DNA from 4 places in the Bradyrhizobium sp. KZN70725 genome. Region 1 is predicted to be linked to each of the others. Evidence: predicted binding sites of a transcription regulator. Region 1 holds the regulator's gene; each other region holds the start of a gene.
What was found. The regulator LexA, encoded in region 1, represses DNA repair genes until DNA is damaged. The targets are predictions, from matches to a motif close to TGTTCNNNNTGTGTTCNG.
Positions count from the first base shown of each region.

Region 2: a site for LexA is predicted at 2,332-2,349, ahead of ACZBJS_RS29795 (DNA recombination protein RmuC). Genes of this name have one in related genera too.
Region 3: a site for LexA is predicted at 2,353-2,370, ahead of ACZBJS_RS09540 (PA0069 family radical SAM protein). Genes of this name have one in related genera too.
Region 4: a site for LexA is predicted at 2,527-2,544, ahead of ACZBJS_RS37965 (ATP-dependent Clp protease adaptor ClpS). Genes of this name have one in related genera too.

Region 1 covers NZ_JBUYWT010000009.1:60,451-64,659, forward strand. Annotated here, with positions in the region: gene ACZBJS_RS11090 (HAD family hydrolase) at 1-499, shown strand, start outside; gene ACZBJS_RS11095 (molybdopterin molybdotransferase MoeA) at 526-1,737, shown strand; gene lexA (transcriptional repressor LexA) at 1,981-2,685, shown strand; gene ACZBJS_RS11105 (hypothetical protein) at 2,942-3,370, shown strand; gene ACZBJS_RS11110 (hypothetical protein) at 3,516-3,743, shown strand; partial or broken gene ACZBJS_RS11115 (ComEC/Rec2 family competence protein) at 3,740-4,209, opposite strand, start outside.
Region 2 covers NZ_JBUYWT010000040.1:30,946-35,154, reverse strand. Annotated here, with positions in the region: gene truA (tRNA pseudouridine(38-40) synthase TruA) at 1-597, opposite strand, end outside; gene fmt (methionyl-tRNA formyltransferase) at 597-1,532, opposite strand; gene def (peptide deformylase) at 1,683-2,210, opposite strand; gene ACZBJS_RS29795 (DNA recombination protein RmuC) at 2,381-3,598, shown strand; gene ACZBJS_RS29790 (AmpG family muropeptide MFS transporter) at 3,786-4,209, shown strand, end outside.
Region 3 covers NZ_JBUYWT010000007.1:178,077-182,285, reverse strand. Annotated here, with positions in the region: gene moaB (molybdenum cofactor biosynthesis protein B) at 1-546, shown strand, start outside; gene ACZBJS_RS09550 (bifunctional helix-turn-helix transcriptional regulator/GNAT family N-acetyltransferase) at 671-1,612, opposite strand; gene ACZBJS_RS09545 (glycosyltransferase family protein) at 1,658-2,227, opposite strand; gene ACZBJS_RS09540 (PA0069 family radical SAM protein) at 2,392-3,558, shown strand; gene ACZBJS_RS09535 (VOC family protein) at 3,676-4,122, shown strand.
Region 4 covers NZ_JBUYWT010000075.1:26,295-30,503, reverse strand. Annotated here, with positions in the region: gene ACZBJS_RS37970 (tetratricopeptide repeat protein) at 1-760, shown strand, start outside; gene ACZBJS_RS37965 (ATP-dependent Clp protease adaptor ClpS) at 768-2,498, opposite strand; gene ACZBJS_RS37960 (mechanosensitive ion channel family protein) at 2,809-4,209, shown strand, end outside.

The DNA.
Region 1 (4,209 bases):
GCTCGCCACGCGCTTTGTCGTCGACGACAGTTTCAAGCATCATGAGATCGGCCGGATCGACGACGCGGCATTCTTCGAGAATCTGCGCCGGACGCTCGGCATCAACATCACGGACGCCCAGTTCCTCGAAGGCTGGAATGCGATCTTCACCGGCGAGATGCCGGGCATCGCCCCGCTGCTCGCGGCGGCCGCCAAGCGGATGCCGCTCTACGCCTTCTCCAACACCAATCCGGCCCATGTCGCGCATTTCTCGGTCACCCATGCCGAGCTGCTCAGCCATTTCCGCAACGTCTTCCTGTCCTCGAGCATCGGCTTCCGCAAACCCGACGCCGAGGCCTATGATCATGTGGTAAAAGCCATCGGCGTGCCGGCGTCGCGGATCCTGTTTTTCGACGACCTGGCCGCCAATATCGAAGGTGCGCGGGCCCGCGGCCTTTATGCTATCCACGTGACATCGACGGATGACGTGGCAAGGGCTTTGACCGCACTTGGAATTTGAAGATTAGGAATTGAGGAACTCTGAGCGTGGCCCTGATGCCGGTTGCCGATGCCCTGTCCGCCGTCCTCGCCGGCGCCGAACCGCTGCCGGAGGAGATGGTCGCGCTCGATGCCGCCTACCACCGCACGCTTGCGCACGACCTCGCGGCGCTCCGCACCCAGCCGCCGCAGCCGATGTCGGCGATGGACGGCTATGCGGTGCGCGCCGCCGATGCGGCTGATCTAAAGGCCCGGCTCAAGGTGATCGGCGAAGTCGCCGCCGGCCGGCCGTTCGACCGGACGGTCGGCGCCGGCGAGGCGGTGCGGATCTTCACCGGCGGCGTGATCCCCAATGGCGCCGACGCGGTGATCATCCAGGAGGACACCGCCGTCGACGGCGACCACATCACGATCACGGAGGCCGCCAGCGTCGGGCGGCACATCCGCCCGGCTGGGGTCGACTTCCGTGAGGGCGAGGTGCTGCTCGCCGGCGGCAGCCGCCTGTCCGACCGCGCGCTGTCGCTGGCGGCCGCCATGAACTATCCGGGACTTGCGGTGCGCCGCCGCCCGAAGGTCGCGGTGCTGGCGACCGGCGACGAGCTGGTGATGCCGGGCTCGCAGCCCGGCCCCGGCCAGATCGTCTATTCCAACGGCTACGCGCTGCGGGCGCTGGCGCGCGCCGAGGGCGCCGAGACCGTCGACCTCGGCGTTGCCGCCGACACGGTGGAGGCGACCACGGCGGGCATCCGCCGGGCGCGCGAGGCCGGTGCCGATGTCCTGATCACGACAGGCGGCGCCTCGGTCGGCGACCACGATCTCGTCAAGCGGTCGCTGGAAGCCGAGGGCGTCGACATGACGTTCTGGCGGATTGCGATGCGGCCCGGCAAGCCGATGATGCATGGCCGGCTCGGCGCGATGAGGGTGATCGGCCTGCCCGGCAATCCGGTGTCGTCCTATGTCTGCGCCTTCCTGTTCCTGGTGCCGTTGATTCGGGCGCTGAGCGGCCGGAAAGTGATTCATCATCGCCGCACGAGCGCCCTGCTCGGCCGCGACCTCGCCGCCAACGACCAGCGCGAGGACTATCTGCGTGCACGGCTCGAAGCGCGCGAGGACGGCACGTTGATCGCAACGCCGGTGACGCAGCAGGACTCGTCGTTGCTCGGGAATCTCGCTGCGGCACGGGCACTTCTCGTGCGCCCGCCGTTCGCGGCGGCGGCCGTCGAAGGCAGCGAATGCGAGATCCTGACACTGCCCGAATAGGGTTTTCGCGCCCCGCCGATTGTGCGTTGCCCGACACGTTCACCGGAAATTAAGTGGTTGCGGAACACATATCGAACATATAGTGTCCGTTCATGATTTGTTTCGAGTGCTGGTGTCTACATTCGGGAAGCTGCATGGAAGCAGGTGCATCGAGCACATGCTCCTGAGGTCAGGCCCGGCCTGCAGGCCCCACCAGAAGAGTCTCGGAATCGAACGACGCTATCAACCGGGGGAATACTCGAGATGCTCACGCGCAAACAGTACGAACTACTGCGTTTCATCAATGAACGTCTGAAAGAGGCCGGCGTACCGCCCTCCTTCGACGAGATGAAGGATGCGCTCGACCTGCGCTCGAAGTCCGGTATCCACCGCCTGATCACTGCGCTGGAGGAGCGCGGCTTCATCCGCCGTCTGCCGAACCGCGCCCGCGCCATCGAGGTCATCAAGCTGCCCGAACTCTCGGCCGGCGGCGGCAACGGTCGCCGCGGCTTCACGCCCAGCGTCATCGAAGGCACCCTCGGCCGGCGCGCCAGCACGCCGCCGATTGCCGAGGACGACGGCAACCGTCCGGTCGCGGTCCCCGTGATGGGCCGGATCGCCGCCGGTACGCCGATCGAGGCGCTGCAGACCCGCAGCCACACCATCAGCGTGCCGCCCGACATGCTCGGCGCCGGCGAGCACTACGCGCTCGAGGTACGCGGCGACTCGATGGTCGATGCCGGCATCCTCGACGGCGACATGGCGCTGATCCAGCGCAACGACGTCGCCAATACCGGCGACATCGTGGTGGCGCTGATCGACGAGGAGGAAGCGACCCTGAAGCGCTTCCGCCGCCGCGGCGCATCGATCGCGCTCGAGCCGGCCAACACCGCCTATGAAGTGCGCATCCTGCCGCCGAACCGGGTCCGCATCCAGGGCAAGCTGATCGGCCTTTATCGCAAATACTGAATTGCAAATACTTGCGGCGGCCGGGAACGAGCAACACGTCGGATCGTTCCTTGCATGATAGTGTAGCGTACGGCCTGCCCGATGCGCTCCGATACCTCTCGCGCAGCGTCGCGTGTTTGTGATCGGAGCGATCTCGGACCAGTCGTACAATCGCCCAGAAACGAGCAGACGCTCGTTCGCTATCGTCCACTCTGGTAGAGGCCCTAATGCCTCAAGGAGAGGCACGGGTCGCTACCTCGAAATGAGGAGCCATCCGATGTGTGACTATAGTCTGCACGCCGTGGCATCGCGCCCCGCCATTGTCGGAGAGACGCTGATCACGACGACGTTCCGCGGCACGTCGACCCGCGGCTTTGCTTCGGAGAATGACCCCACTGTCGCGGTCTGCATGCTGCCGGGCACCGAGCTCGCTTTCGCCGAGAACGTTCGCTACGACAGCCGCTGGATCTGGACCAAGACGCTGAACTATCGCGTCGGCGTATTCAACGAAGTCGAGCCCGACGTGCCCGATCGGCATCATGATGCGGTCGAATTCCCCGACGGCAGCCATGTGCTGGTGACCCAGCTGGTCGAGGGACAGCGCGTCAGCGTGCTGCAATTGCCGGCGCTGCATCCGCCGGTCGAGCAGAAGCCGAAGGTTGTGGAGCGGCGGCCTTCCGCATTCGCAACGCTGTTTTTGGGTTGAGCGCATCGTCGCCGTGGAATGAGCTGTTCGGCGGCGGATGACCTAAGCAATTTCGGGCGACCCCGGACTCCCGCTTCCGGGGCGCAGAAGGAGATTTGCGTCGGCCGGCACCTTGGCGCATCATCGGGTACCGAGGACGTGCGCGGTGGTCGATAAGGTCACATGGCAAAAGGCTGGACGCGTCACGGAACCGGGCCGCTACATGTTCCGGTTCGGTTGGCTGACGGTAACGGCCGACGACCTGAAAGTCTGGGAGCAATTTCCCGAGGCTTCCTTCACTCTCGTCAAGAAGCCCGACGCCGGCCCCGACTCCGACGAATACCATCTCGGCCTGTTCGAGCTGCCGAGCGCGCCCTTGCCGGACCACGGCTAATCATCGCCCTGCAGATCGGTCTCGGCCGGCGTCGCATCCACCGCAGGCCGCGGCGCGGGGGCGCGTAGCGTCGTCTCGCTCTCGCCGTCGCCGGGAACCGCCGGCGACCACGGCCGGTCGATCCCGCCGGGCTTGACCGCATCGACGACGTAGCCGTCCCTGCTCCGTCGCAGCACCAGCGCGCCGTGGCGGCGCAGCCGCTCGGCATCGATCACCGATGCCGCGCAGCCCTGCGGCGCCGGCCGCGCCGTCACGATCAGGCCTGCGCGCTCGCAGTCGTCCACTAGGGCCTCCGGCCGGGTCGCCAGCGCGACGAAGGCGCCGCCGGGTCCCTGGGTCACGCAGCCGCTGGCATCGCAGGAGACGCCCTCGCCGAGCGACGCATCGGTGGCGGTGCGCGCGTCGGCGTCCGCCGCCAGCCACTCCTTGACCAAAAATGCATCCTTGGCGCTGTGCATTAGATGCA
Region 2 (4,209 bases), on a different contig from region 1:
CGAACGCACCTGGCTGTGCAGGAACGAGCGCGCCGACGTCACGATGTTGACGGCGGCGCCGTCACGGGTGACATCGAGCTGATCGAGCGTCTTCTCCGGCGATTTGGCCTGGCACTCGGTGTCGCGGAAGGTGGTGAAGTCGTGCTTGCCGAGCAGGCGCTGCGCGGCGGCGTGCATCGCGTCAGCATCGAGCGCGCGCGGCACGCGCCAGACGCGGCCGATGTCGAGCGCGAGGTTCGCGCGCGTGTTGGTGATGCGATAGAGATAGTGCCGCCTGGTCGCGGAGAACCGCGCCTCGAAATCGTCGGGCACGATGTCAGCCGCGAGCACGCCGATCGGATTGGGCCGCAGATGCGCATTCAGCCCGTCGCGAAAGCGGCCGGGCGGAAAATGCTTGGCGATGTCGCAATGCGCGACCTGGCCGCGCGCATGCACTCCGGCATCGGTACGCCCTGCGCCATGGACGCGCACGTCCTCGCCGCAGATCGCCTTGACCGCCGCCTCCAGCGCGCCCTGCACGGTCGGCGCGGTGTCCTGGATCTGCCAGCCGGAGAACGGCGTGCCGTCATACTCGATGGTGAGCTTGTAGCGGGGCATCAGCCGAGCCGCGCAGGCGGCTTCAGCGGCGTGCCGCGCAAGAAGTCCGCCGCCTTCATCGGCGCCTTGCCGGCGCGCTGCAGTTCGAGGATCCGGATCGCGCCGTCGCCGCAGGCGATCGCGAAATTGTCGTCGAGCACATCGCCCGGTGCGCCCGAGCCTTTCGCCTGCTCGCAGCGCAGGATCTTCAGCCGCACCGGCTCGCCTTCGCCGGTGAGCTCGCACCAGGCGCCGGGAAACGGCGAGAGCCCGTGAATGTGCCGCAGCACCGCATGCGCCGGCTGCTTCCAGTCGATCCGCGCCTCGGCCTTCTCGATCTTGGCCGCATAGGTGACGCCGTCCGCGCTCTGCTTCGTCAGCTGCAAGCCGCCGCGCCCGAGCGCCGCCATCGCGCGCACCATCAGGTCGGCACCGAGCGGCGCCAGCGCGTCGTGCAGATCGGATGCCGTCATGCTGTCCGATATCGGCAACCGCTCGGCCATCGCGACGTCCCCGGTGTCGAGGCCGACATCCATCTTCATCACCATCACGCCGCTCGCGGCATCGCCAGCCATGATGGCACGGTTGATCGGCGCGGCGCCGCGCCAGCGCGGCAGCAGCGAGGCATGCAGGTTGAAGCAGCCGAGCCTGGGCGCGTCGAGAATGGCCTGCGGCAGGATCATGCCATAGGCGACGACGACGGCGGCGTCTGCGTCATGCGCGCGAAACTCCTCGAGTGCTTCCGGCGTTTTGAGGGTCTTCGGCGTCAGCACGGGAATGCCGAGGCGGCGCGCCTCCTGCTCGACCGGCGTCGGCTGCAGCTGCAGGCCGCGTCGCCCGCCCGGCTTCGGCCCGCGGGTGTAGACCGCCACGACCTCATGGCCATGGGCCACGAGCTCCAGCAGCGTCGGCACCGCGAAATCGGGCGTGCCCATGAAGATCAGGCGGAGAGGCATTAGACAGGCTCGGTAGCAGTTGGAGTGCTTAAGCGCGAAGCGCGTCTTCGCACAAGAAGCCCCGGGCATCCACGTTTTCGGCGACAGCGAAGCAAGACGTGGATGGCCGGGTCAAGCCCGGCCATGACGCGTCCGGGAAAGCGACCGCGCCTACTCCGCCGCGCGCTTGGCGGCCTTCTCGAATTTCTTGAACACGCGGTCGCGCTTCAGTTTCGACAGATAATCCACGAACAGCACGCCGTTGAGATGATCGATTTCGTGCTGGATGCAGGTGGCGTAGAGCCCTTCCGCATCCTCCTCATGCACCGTGCCGTCGAGATCGGTGAATCGCACGCGCACCCGCGCCGGCCGCTCGACCTCCTCGTAATATTCGGGTATCGACAGGCAGCCCTCTTCGTACACCGACAGTTCTTCCGAACGCGCAATGATCTCCGGATTGATGAAGACGCGCGGCTTCGCCGTGGTCTCGCCGTTCTCGTCGCGCTTGGCGAGATCCATGGTGATCAGCCGCAGCGGCTGCGCGACCTGAATCGCCGCGAGCCCAATGCCGGGCGCGTCATACATGGTCTCGAGCATGTCGTCGGCCAGCTTGCGGATCTCCGGCGTCACCTTCTCGATCGGTTTCGACACCAGCCGCAACTGCTTGTCCGGCAGGATGATAATTTCTCTTAATGCCATGGCGGCGATTTAAGCTGCTGACTTCATGGGGTCAATGCGCTCAGGAACCCGTTAGGACAACGTTAACCACGTTTCTTCACTCCGCATTAACCCGGAAAATCAGGGATGCATTTGCCATAACCGTTCCCTCTTCGTTCGCGCCGGGCCGCGAATCGGCTACAACTGCCGGCATGAACGAGATTCTCCTCACGATTGGCGACCTTCCCGTCCGTGTCTCCGACGCCTTGATCGGCCTTGGGGCGCTGGCGCTGATCCTGCTGTTCGCCATTGCGGTGGTGATCGCACGCGCCAGCCGGCGCGGCGCGGAACTCGCAATGGCCCAGGCCATCCGCGCCGAAGAGCTGGAGGAGCGCCTCGCCGACATGCTGCGGGCCCAGAGCGAATCCTCCGGGCGGGTCGATGCCAAGGTTGATACTATGGCGCAGGCGCTGGCCGGCCGCCAGGCCGAGATGGCCCGGGCCGTCAACGAGCGGCTCGATTCGGTGACCCACCGGGTCGGCCAGTCGATGGAGCAATCGACCCGCAACACGATGGATTCGCTGCGCGTGCTGCATGAGCGGCTCGGCATCATCGACCACGCGCACAAGAACCTCAACGAGCTCACCACCCAGGTGACGACGCTGCGCGACGTGCTCGCCAACAAGCAATCGCGCGGCGCCTTCGGCCAGGCGCGGATGGAGGCGATCGTCCAGGACGGCATGCCGAAGGGCTCGTTCGAGTTCCAGTACACGCTGACGTCGGGCAAGCGGCCGGACTGCGTGGTGTTTCTGCCCGACCAGCGCCCGCTCTGCATCGACGCGAAATTCCCGCTCGAGGCCATGACCGCGCTGCACGATGCGCGCAGCGACGAGGAGCGCAAATTCGCCAGCCAGCGGCTGCGCGCCGACGTGCTGAAGCATGTCAGCGACATCGCGGAGAAGTACCTGATCCCTGGCGAGACCCAGGACACCGCGCTGATGTTCGTGCCGTCGGAATCGGTCTATGCCGAGATCCATGACGGCTTCGACGACGTGATCCAGAAGGCCTATCGCGCGCGCGTCGTGCTGGTATCGCCCTCGCTCTTGATGCTGGCGATCCAGGTGATGCAGCAGATCCTGAAGGACGCCCGCATCCGCGACGCCGCCGACCAGATCCGCAACGAGGTGATGCATCTCGGCGACGACCTCGGCCGCCTGCGCGATCGCGTGCTCAAGCTGCAGACCCATTTCGGCCAGGTGAACGAGGACGTCAGGCAGATCCTGATCTCCGCCGACAAGATCGAGAAACGCGCCGGCCGGATCGAGGAACTCGACTTCAGCAAGTCCGAGACCCCGATCGAGGTCCCCCGCTTCGTCAAGCCCGCCCCCGACCTGTTCCCCGCCCCGCGCAAGCTGCAGGCAGGGGAGTAGCCACCTCGCCCCGCTTGCGGGGAGAGGTCGAAATTCGCGCATCGCGCGAATTTCGGGTGAGGGGGAGCTTCCGCACATTGCACCCGTCATAATTCGCTGAGAAAGCCCCTCACCCCAACCCTCTCCCCGCGAAAGAGCGGGGAGAGGGAGCCAAGGCAGCTGCGGTCGAATCTGCTAACAGAGGGACATGACCGCGCCCGAAGTGACCGCGACCCAATCGGAAAAGAATCCCCCCGCCGCCACCTCCTGGCGCGACAGTTTTGCGGTGTATCTGCAGCCGCGGGTGCTGATCGTGCTGCTGCTGGGCTTCTCCTCGGGGCTGCCGCTGGCACTGTCGGGCTCGACGCTGCAGGTCTGGATGAAGGAGGCCGGGGTCGATCTCGGCACCATCGGGCTGCTGGCGCTGATCGGCACGCCCTACACGCTGAAATTCCTCTGGGCGCCGCTGGTCGACGCGCTGCATGTTCCGCTGTTCACGCAGATGTTCGGCCGCCGCCGCGGCTGGCTGCTGTTCTCGCAGCTGCTGCTGATCGCGGCGATCCTGGTGCTGGCGTTGGCCGATCCGGCGCGATCGCCGTGGTTCGCGGCCTTCGCCGCGCTGCTGGTCGCAA
Region 3 (4,209 bases), on a different contig from region 1:
TCCAAATCATTCATCCCGCTCAATATCGCGGTACTGACGATTTCCGACACCCGCTCGCTGGCGGATGACAAGTCGGGCACCACGCTGGCCGACCGTCTCACCGCGGCCGGCCACAAGCTCGCGGCGCGCGAGATCGTCACCGACGATGTCGAGGCGATCAGAGCCGTGATCCGGCGCTGGATCGCCGATCCCGCTGTCGATGCCGTCATCACCACCGGCGGCACCGGCTTCACCGGCCGCGACGTGACGCCGGAGGCGGTCGAGCCATTGTTCGAGAAGCGGATGGACGGCTTTTCGATCGCCTTCCACATGCTGAGCCACGCCAAGATCGGGGCGTCGACTGTCCAGAGCCGCGCCACCGCTGGCGTTGCGGGCGCGACCTTCGTCTTCTGCCTGCCCGGCTCGCCCGGCGCCTGCCGCGACGGCTGGGACGGCATTTTGGCGGCGCAACTCGACTACCGCACGCGCCCCTGCAATTTCGTCGAGATCATGCCGCGGCTGGATGAACATCTGCGCCGCCCGAAGGCGAAAGGCGCGAGCGCTTAGCCTCCCTCATTCCGGGGCGTGCGAAGCGCGAACCCGGAATCCAGAGATTGTGGCGCGAGATGCCGGGTTCGATGCTGCGCATCGCCCCGGAATGACGCCGGAGGGTAAAGAGAGGTAAAGAGCCCTACAACTCCAGCTCCCAGGTCTCGCCGACTAGGTCGACGCCAAAGCTGTGGTGCTTTTCTTCCTTGACCCGCTCGAAGCCGGCACGGGCGTAGATGCCGCGCGCGGCGACCAGGATGCTCTGGGTCCACAGCGTCATCTTCTTGTAACCCTTCTCGCGCGCGGCGCGGATGCATTGCTCGACCAGTGCGCGGCCGACGCCGAGCCCGCGCGCCTTTTCTTCCACCAGCAGCAGGCGCAGCTTGGCGACCCCGTCGCCGCCGTCGACCAGGAAGACCGAGCCGACCGGCTCGCCGTCGACCTCCGCGATCCAGCAATGCTCGCGCGCCGGATCGAACGATCGCAGAAACTGCGCGCAGATCTCGGCCACCAATGCCTCGTAGCTAATGTCCCAGCCATACTCCTCCGCGTAGGCTTGTCCCTGCCGCGAGACGACCCAACCCATGTCGCCGACGCGATGGCTGCGCAGCAGGAAGCCGACCGGTTTCTCGGCCGGCGGCTCCAGCGATTGCTCGATCGTGCCCATGGCGCGCACCACCGCGGCGCGACGGTCGCCGTCCATCTGCTTCAATAGCGTCCCGACCTCGCTGCGCGAGCGGCAGTCGAGATCGGCGGCAGCAGTGCGGCCCTTGGCGGTGAGGGCCACCTCGTTGACGCGCTTGTCGGCCTTCGATGGCTTCCGCGTCACGATCTGGCGCCTTTGCAGCGCCGCCAGCGTGCGGCTGACGAAGCCGGCATCGAGGTCGAGATCGCGCACCAGATCGGTTGCGGTGCAATTTTCGCGGTGCGCGAGCTCGTAGATGATCCGCGCTTCCTGCAGCGTGAATGGTGAGTGCAACAGCTTCGGCTCGATGATGCCGAGCTTGCGGGTATAGAACCGGCTGAAGCCGCGGACCGCGGCGACCTGGCTCTCGAGCGTGGTGTCATGGAAGTTTGATTTCATCAAGCATACTATTTGACGGAATCAAATAATCCGCAAGCGCTTTGTTCAGGCCACCATGATCCGGCTCCGCAGCATGGTGCGGGAGGAACGGCCGAGCCGGCGCAGCAGGCGCGCCTCGGAGCGGCGGGCATCGGGCCGGTAGCCGCCGATCCGCTCGTAATGCTCGCGCGCGATCAAAAGGCCCTGTTCGGCCGAGGGCCCGGTGATCATCCGGGCAACGAATTTGAGGCCGTCGCGCAGGCCCGGGTCGGTGTAGGGTGCGCGGGCGTAGCGGAAGATGCCGGCGCGGTCCTTGCCGCTGGCCGCCACCATCTGGATGAACTGGGTGGTTTCCTCGATCCAGCCGGCATCGAGCACGGCGCCCGGATGCAGGAACATCAGCCAGGGCGACCGCGCCTGCCGCGCGCCTGCCGCAAGCGCGGCGGCGCGCGTGCCCTCGAAGCGCAGGAAGCGGCAGCCGGCGACGTCGGCGACGCGCTCCATCACATCGCTGTGGCTGCGGTCGACCAGCAGCACTTCGCGGATGACGCCCGCGGCCGCGCCCGGCACCAGCGCCGCCAATGTTACGACCGCGGTGCGCTCGACGCCGTCGGTTGGAATGATCACGCTCAGCATGATTTTGAGGCTTCGATGGCTCAAACGGTGGAGAAACTCCGGCCGTGTTATCACCTTGTCATATTCAAAGCAGCCTGTTCGCCTGCAGAATTTTGTAGCAAGGTTTTGTGGAATTTCTCCGTTCATGTTCTTGATTTGTTCTCGTGCTGTGTTAGCTTCAAAGCATGAGCCGAGCATCCTCTCATGCCCTCAAGCACCCGCCGGTAACGGCGCCCTCCGATAACCCGGCGGGTGCACCTTCCCCTTTTCCCGAGCTTGCGGTCGCGATCGAGCGCGAGCGGCGGCGCGGCCGCGGCGCGCAGTCCAACGCCAGCGGCCGCTACGAGGCCGAGGCGCGCGTTGCCTTCGACGACGGCTGGCAGAGCCTCGAGGACCTGCCGCCATTTGCGACCAGCGTGGCGCTCGACACCTCGCGCAAGGTGATCACCCGCAACGACTCGCCCGACATCGGCTTCGACCGCTCGATCAATCCGTATCGCGGCTGTGAGCACGGCTGCGTCTATTGCTTCGCGCGGCCGACCCACGCCTATCTCGGCCTGTCGCCGGGGCTGGACTTCGAATCGAAGCTGTTCGCCAAGCCGGACGCACCCGCGCTGCTCGAGAGGGAGCTGGCGGCACCGGACTACGAGGCGCGGATGATCGCGATCGGCACCAACACCGATCCCTATCAGCCGATCGAGCGCGACCGGAAGATCATGCGCGGCATCCTCGAGGTGCTGGAGCGCGCCGGCCATCCGGTCGGCATCGTCACCAAGTCGGCGCTGGTCACCCGCGACATCGACATCCTGGCACGTATGGCCAAGCGCAATCTCGCCAAGGTCGCGCTCTCGGTGACGACGCTCGACCCGAAACTCGCCCGCACCATGGAGCCGCGCGCCTCGACCCCGCCGAAGCGGCTCGAGGCGATCAAGCGGCTCACGGATGCCGGCATCCCGACCACGGTGATGGTCGCACCCGTGATCCCGGCGCTGAACGATTCCGAGATCGAGCGCATCCTCGATGCCGCCGCACATGCCGGCGCCAGGGAGGCGAGCTATGTGCTGCTGCGGCTGCCGCTCGAGGTGCGCGATCTGTTCCGCGAATGGCTGATGGCCAACTATCCCGATCGCTACCGTCACGTCTTCACGCTGATCCGCGACATGCGCGGTGGCCGCGACTACGACTCGCAATGGGGCACGCGGATGAAGGGCACCGGCCCGATGGCCTGGATGATCGGCCGCCGCTTCGAGATCGCCTGCGAAAAGCTCGGCCTCAACAAGCGGCGGACCAAGCTGACCACCGATCACTTCGCCAAGCCGAAGCGCAGCGGGCAGCAGCTGAGCTTGTTTTAGGTGCCAGCAAAGTGATGATCGTCATTGCGAGGAGCGAAGCGACGAAGCAATCCATGCATCCGAATATGTGGAACAATGGATTGCGTCGCTTCGCTCGCAACGACGGGAAAGGTAAACATGAGTAACGCCGCGACCGCACGCTTCACCGTCCTCACGCTGGGCGTCAGCGACATGCGCGCCAGCATCGGCTTTTATGAATCGCTCGGCTTCTCCAGGAAGATGCGCGCGACCGGCGAGGAGGTCGCCTTCTTCGAGACCGGCGGCACCGTGCTCGGCCTGTTCCCGTGGCATCTGCTCGCTGCCGATGCCGGGCTGCCGGATCAGCCACGGCCTTCAGCGTTCCGCGGCGTCGCGATCGCTTGGAACTGCAACGACGACGCCGAGGTCGATCGTGTGATGGCGTTCGCGCTGTCGAAAGGCGCCAGGCTGCTGAAACCCGCGCAGCCGACCAGCTATGGCGGCTATTGCGGTTATTTCGGCGATCCCGACGGCCACGCCTGGGAAGTGGTGCGCGCGCCGGGCTTTGAGGTTCGCGACGACCGCCGGGTGTCAATCCCCGATTAGAGCGCCGATCCCGATTAGGGTGGCGGATTGAATAACGGGGAAGGGCGCCAGGTTCCCGGTTGCGCCGCGGGCCGGGCTTGATCACGA
Region 4 (4,209 bases), on a different contig from region 1:
GCCGATGCTGGAGGGCAGGGGCGGTCGGATCATTCTGCAGGTGCAGCCGGGGCTGGTCGCGCTGCTGCGGCCGATGCTGCCCGATGTCGCGGTGTTCGCGCGCGGCGAGCCGCTGCCGCCGTTCGATCTGCAACTGCCGCTGCTGAGCCTGCCGCGGATCTTCCGCACCACCGTCGAGACCATTCCCGCAGCGATATCCTATCTGCGGGCGGATGCCGGCAAGCTCGCGCGCTGGCGCGAGGCGCTCGCCGGCGTGACCGCGCTGAAGGTCGGCGTGGTCTGGGCCGGCAATCCCAGGCACAAGGGCGACCGCCAGCGCTCGCTGCCGGCGGACGCCGTGCTGCCGCGGCTGGTCACATCGGGCGTGCAGCTGTACAGCCTGCAGAAGGAGCCGCGGCCGGACGATGCTCCGGTGCTGCGAGCCCTTGGCGCAGGTATCGTCGACCTCGCGCCGACGCTCGGCGATTTCGCCGACACCGCGGCGGCCGTCTGCGCGCTCGATCTCGTCATCGCCGTCGACACCTCGGTGGCGCATCTCGCCGGCGCGCTCGGCCGCCCGGTCTGGATGCTGTGTCCCTATGCGCTCGACTGGCGCTGGCTGCGCGATCGCGCCGACACGCCCTGGTATCCGACCATGCGGCTGTTCCGCCAGGACAGACCGCAGGCCTGGGATCGCGCGCTGGCGCGCGTGTCGGACGAACTCGCGCGGCTCGCCGGCGGCGAGCGCGAGTTGCTGTTGCCGGCACGTTTAGTGCGTTGACCGGCCATCACCCCGCACTCATCCCCTGCGCGCCGCCGAGCAGCTTCACGTTGAGCCGGCCGCCGTCGAACAGCATCTCGTTCAGCGCTGCGCCGATGTCGTCAGCAGTGACATCCTGGCCTCCCCCGCGGGCGATGCTGGCCTGAGCGATGCGGCGCATCAGCTCCTTGATGAATGCGGCGCTGACCCCGGCGGTGCGCTGCACCGCTGCGTCAACCACGGGCGGTTCGAGCGGCAGGCCCTTGCCGTACAGTCGGATCAGCTTGCCGCGCCCGGTCTCGTCGGGCACCGGCACCTCGATGGCCTGGTCGATGCGGCCGGGCCGGCCGGCCAGCGCGCCTTCCAGCTCCTCGGGCCGGTTGGTGGTCAGCACGAACAGGATGTCGCAGTCCTCCTTCAGGCCGTCCATCTCGTTGAGCAGCTTGTTGAGCAGCGATTCCTCGCACGGTCCGCCCATGTCCTCGCGGTCGCGCGCGATCAGGTCGACATCCTCGATCACGACCATGGTCGGCTGCAGCAGCCGCGCGAGGCTCATATAGGCGCCGAGCAGGCCGACCTGCTCGGCGGTGATGATCAGCGTGGTGTGATCCGGCAGGTTGGTGGCGAGATAGCGAATGGTGTGGGTCTTGCCGGTGCCGGGCGGGCCGTAGAGCAGGATGCCCTTGCGGGTCGACTGCCCGAGCTCGCGCAGCAGATCGCGGCTTTCGACGAAGTCGAGCACGTTGCGGTCGAGCAGCCGCAGCGTCCGGTCCGGCAGGATCACGTCATCGCGCGCGACCGTCGGCAGGCGATGCACGGTCACGCCGCGGGCGCGGCCGCGATAGTCGGCGGCATCCTCGAGCGACAGGATCTTGCCGCGATAGGATCGTGCCGCGTACACGGCCGCTTCCAGCTCGGCAAAGGTCCGCTGCACCAAGGCGTTTCCGGCGACGCCTGCGGGCACCGCGAGCTCGATCCGCAAGCCCGGCTCGGTCTGATAATCACGATGGTAGCTGAGCAGCACCGCGTAGCGCAGCTCTCCGGTTTGGCATAGCCACAAGCCATTGGTCAGGCATTTCACCGACTCAGGCTCGCCAACGTCGACGTCGTGATACTGCGGCGGCGCGATCGGCGGCGCGTTGCGGCTGTTCTCCATCAGCGAGGCAATCGCGAGGGTCTCATAGCGGTGTTGCTCATGAATGCCGAAGAAATGGATCGGCACATCGAACAACCTGTCGATCGCGATCTGAACGTCCGCTCGCATGTGACCGGGAAATTGTCGCGACCGGGTCATGATCTGATTGCGCGGCGTCCCGGCAAAATGCCAATCGAGCGCCATGAAGGCATATCTGAACTCCTCGCTCGGTAGATTTTCCGAGCTTGCCCGCGCGGCGATCAGGCAGTTGCCGCACAGGCAGACTGTCCGGCGGATGAGAAACACGTCGGTGACGGGCTCCAGCGCGCCACAGAGATCGCACGGCCGGGCCGCGTCGGCGGCCGATGCGGTGATCAGCAATGGATGCCCGTTGTTGCGGATCAGCTGTTGGGCGGACTCCAGCAGTGCCTTGGCCACCGTCGCGGGATAGGGGCCGCATGCGAATCCGTTCTGGGCCTCGATTCGCGCGGTGACGGCAACAGCCTCTTTCCGGGACTTGCCGAATACCGTGCGCAGCAGGTTGCGCATGAATTCTATCGGTGTCTCGTCGTCATCATGGATGAAGAGCCTGACCGGACCGTTCTCGGCAAAAACGTCGTGCATGAAACTCCCGAAACGCAATTGGGAACAAAAGAACAAAGTAAGAACATCACGGCGGCTCCTGCGCGTCAAGCGAAAGATTCTGCGGTCTCACCCCTGACGTGTAGTGAGCCGGCCGGGAACGCGCACTGGAAGTGTAAACGCGGCTCAACGCCTGTGACGATTGTGTTGCGGTAAATGCCAAGAGATGGCCGTCACAGCGGCAAACTTCCGACACACCATCGGGGCGAAAAGGAGTATCCGACATGGCGCGAGCGCGAGAGCAGATTCCTCCCAAGGGTTTGCGGTCGCGCAGTTATTTTATGAGGCCCTCGTGTCGCACAAACTTCGCCTTGCGCTGCTTCTCGTCTTCACCTTGTTCGTCTCTCCCGCGCTGGCGCAGCCGGCCGCCAAGCCGGCGCCGCCGCAACCCGCTACCGGCGACGCGCTGACGCCCGAGCAGGCGAAACGTGCGCTCGACACGCTGCAGGACGACAAGAAGCGCGGCGAGATCATCAACACGCTGCGCGCCATCGCCAATGCCTCGCCGCAGGCGGCGGCCCAGCCGGCGCCTGCGCCGGAGCAGCATTCGCCGATCCCGCTCACCGCCGACAGCCTCGGCGCACAGCTGTTGCTGATGGTGTCCGAGCAGGTCGGCGAGATGTCGCGCGAGGTCGCCGACGTCGCGCGCACGCTGACGCATTTCCCGGCGTTCTACTACTGGTTCGTGCGTACCGCCAACGATCCGGTCGCCTATGGCCTCTTGATCGATATCGCCTGGAAGCTGGCGCTGGTGTTCGGCTGCGCGCTGGCCGCCGAATGGGTGGTGTTCCGCCTGATCAAGCGGCCGGTCGCGTTCCTGGAAGCGCGGCTGCCGCAGACCGCGCGCATGCCGGTGCAGACGCTCGCCATCGTCGATCCGCCGTCGTCGGTTGCCGACGTCACGCCGGCGCCCGAGTTGCAGCGGCGCCGGCTCAGCCTGGCGCGGGCCTGGCAGTCGCTGGTCCGGCTGCCCTTCGTGCTTGGGCGCCTTTTGCTCGAATTGCTGCCGGTCGTCGTGTTCGGCGGCATCGCCACCGCGCTGCTCGGCACCGAGATCGGCGATCAATCGACCACGCGGCTCGTGATCCTGGCCGTCGTCAACGCCTATGTGTTCTCGCGCGTCTTGATTTGCGCGGTGCGCGCGCTGGCGGGGCCGTTCGGCCTGTTCCGCGTCCGTGCCGAGACCGCGGCCTATATCGAGATCTGGGCCCGGCGCATCGTCGCCGTCGGCGTCTCCGGCATCGCCTTTGCCAATGTCGCGCTGCTGCTCGGGCTGCATCGCGCCGGCTATGCCGCGCTGATCCGGCTCGTGATGTTGGTCGTGCATCTGTTCGTCGTCGTCATCATCCTGCAGTGCCGCCGCCAGGTCGCCGACGCCATCCGCGCGCCGGCCGATCGCACCGGGCTTGCGGCGCGAACGCGCAACCGGCTCGCGGCGCTCTGGCATGTGCTGGCGATCGCGCTCGACCTCGCGCTGTGGGCAGTGTGGGCGCTCAACATCCGCAACGGCTATTCGCTGCTGCTGCAATATTTCGTCGGCACTGTCGCGGTGCTGCTGGTTACCCGCCTCGTTACCATGGTGGTGCTGAGCCTGATCGATCGCGGCTTTCGCATCAGCCCGGAGCTGATCCAGCGCTTCCCGGGGCTGGAGACGCGCGCCAACCGCTATCTGCCGCTGCTGCGCAAGGTGGTC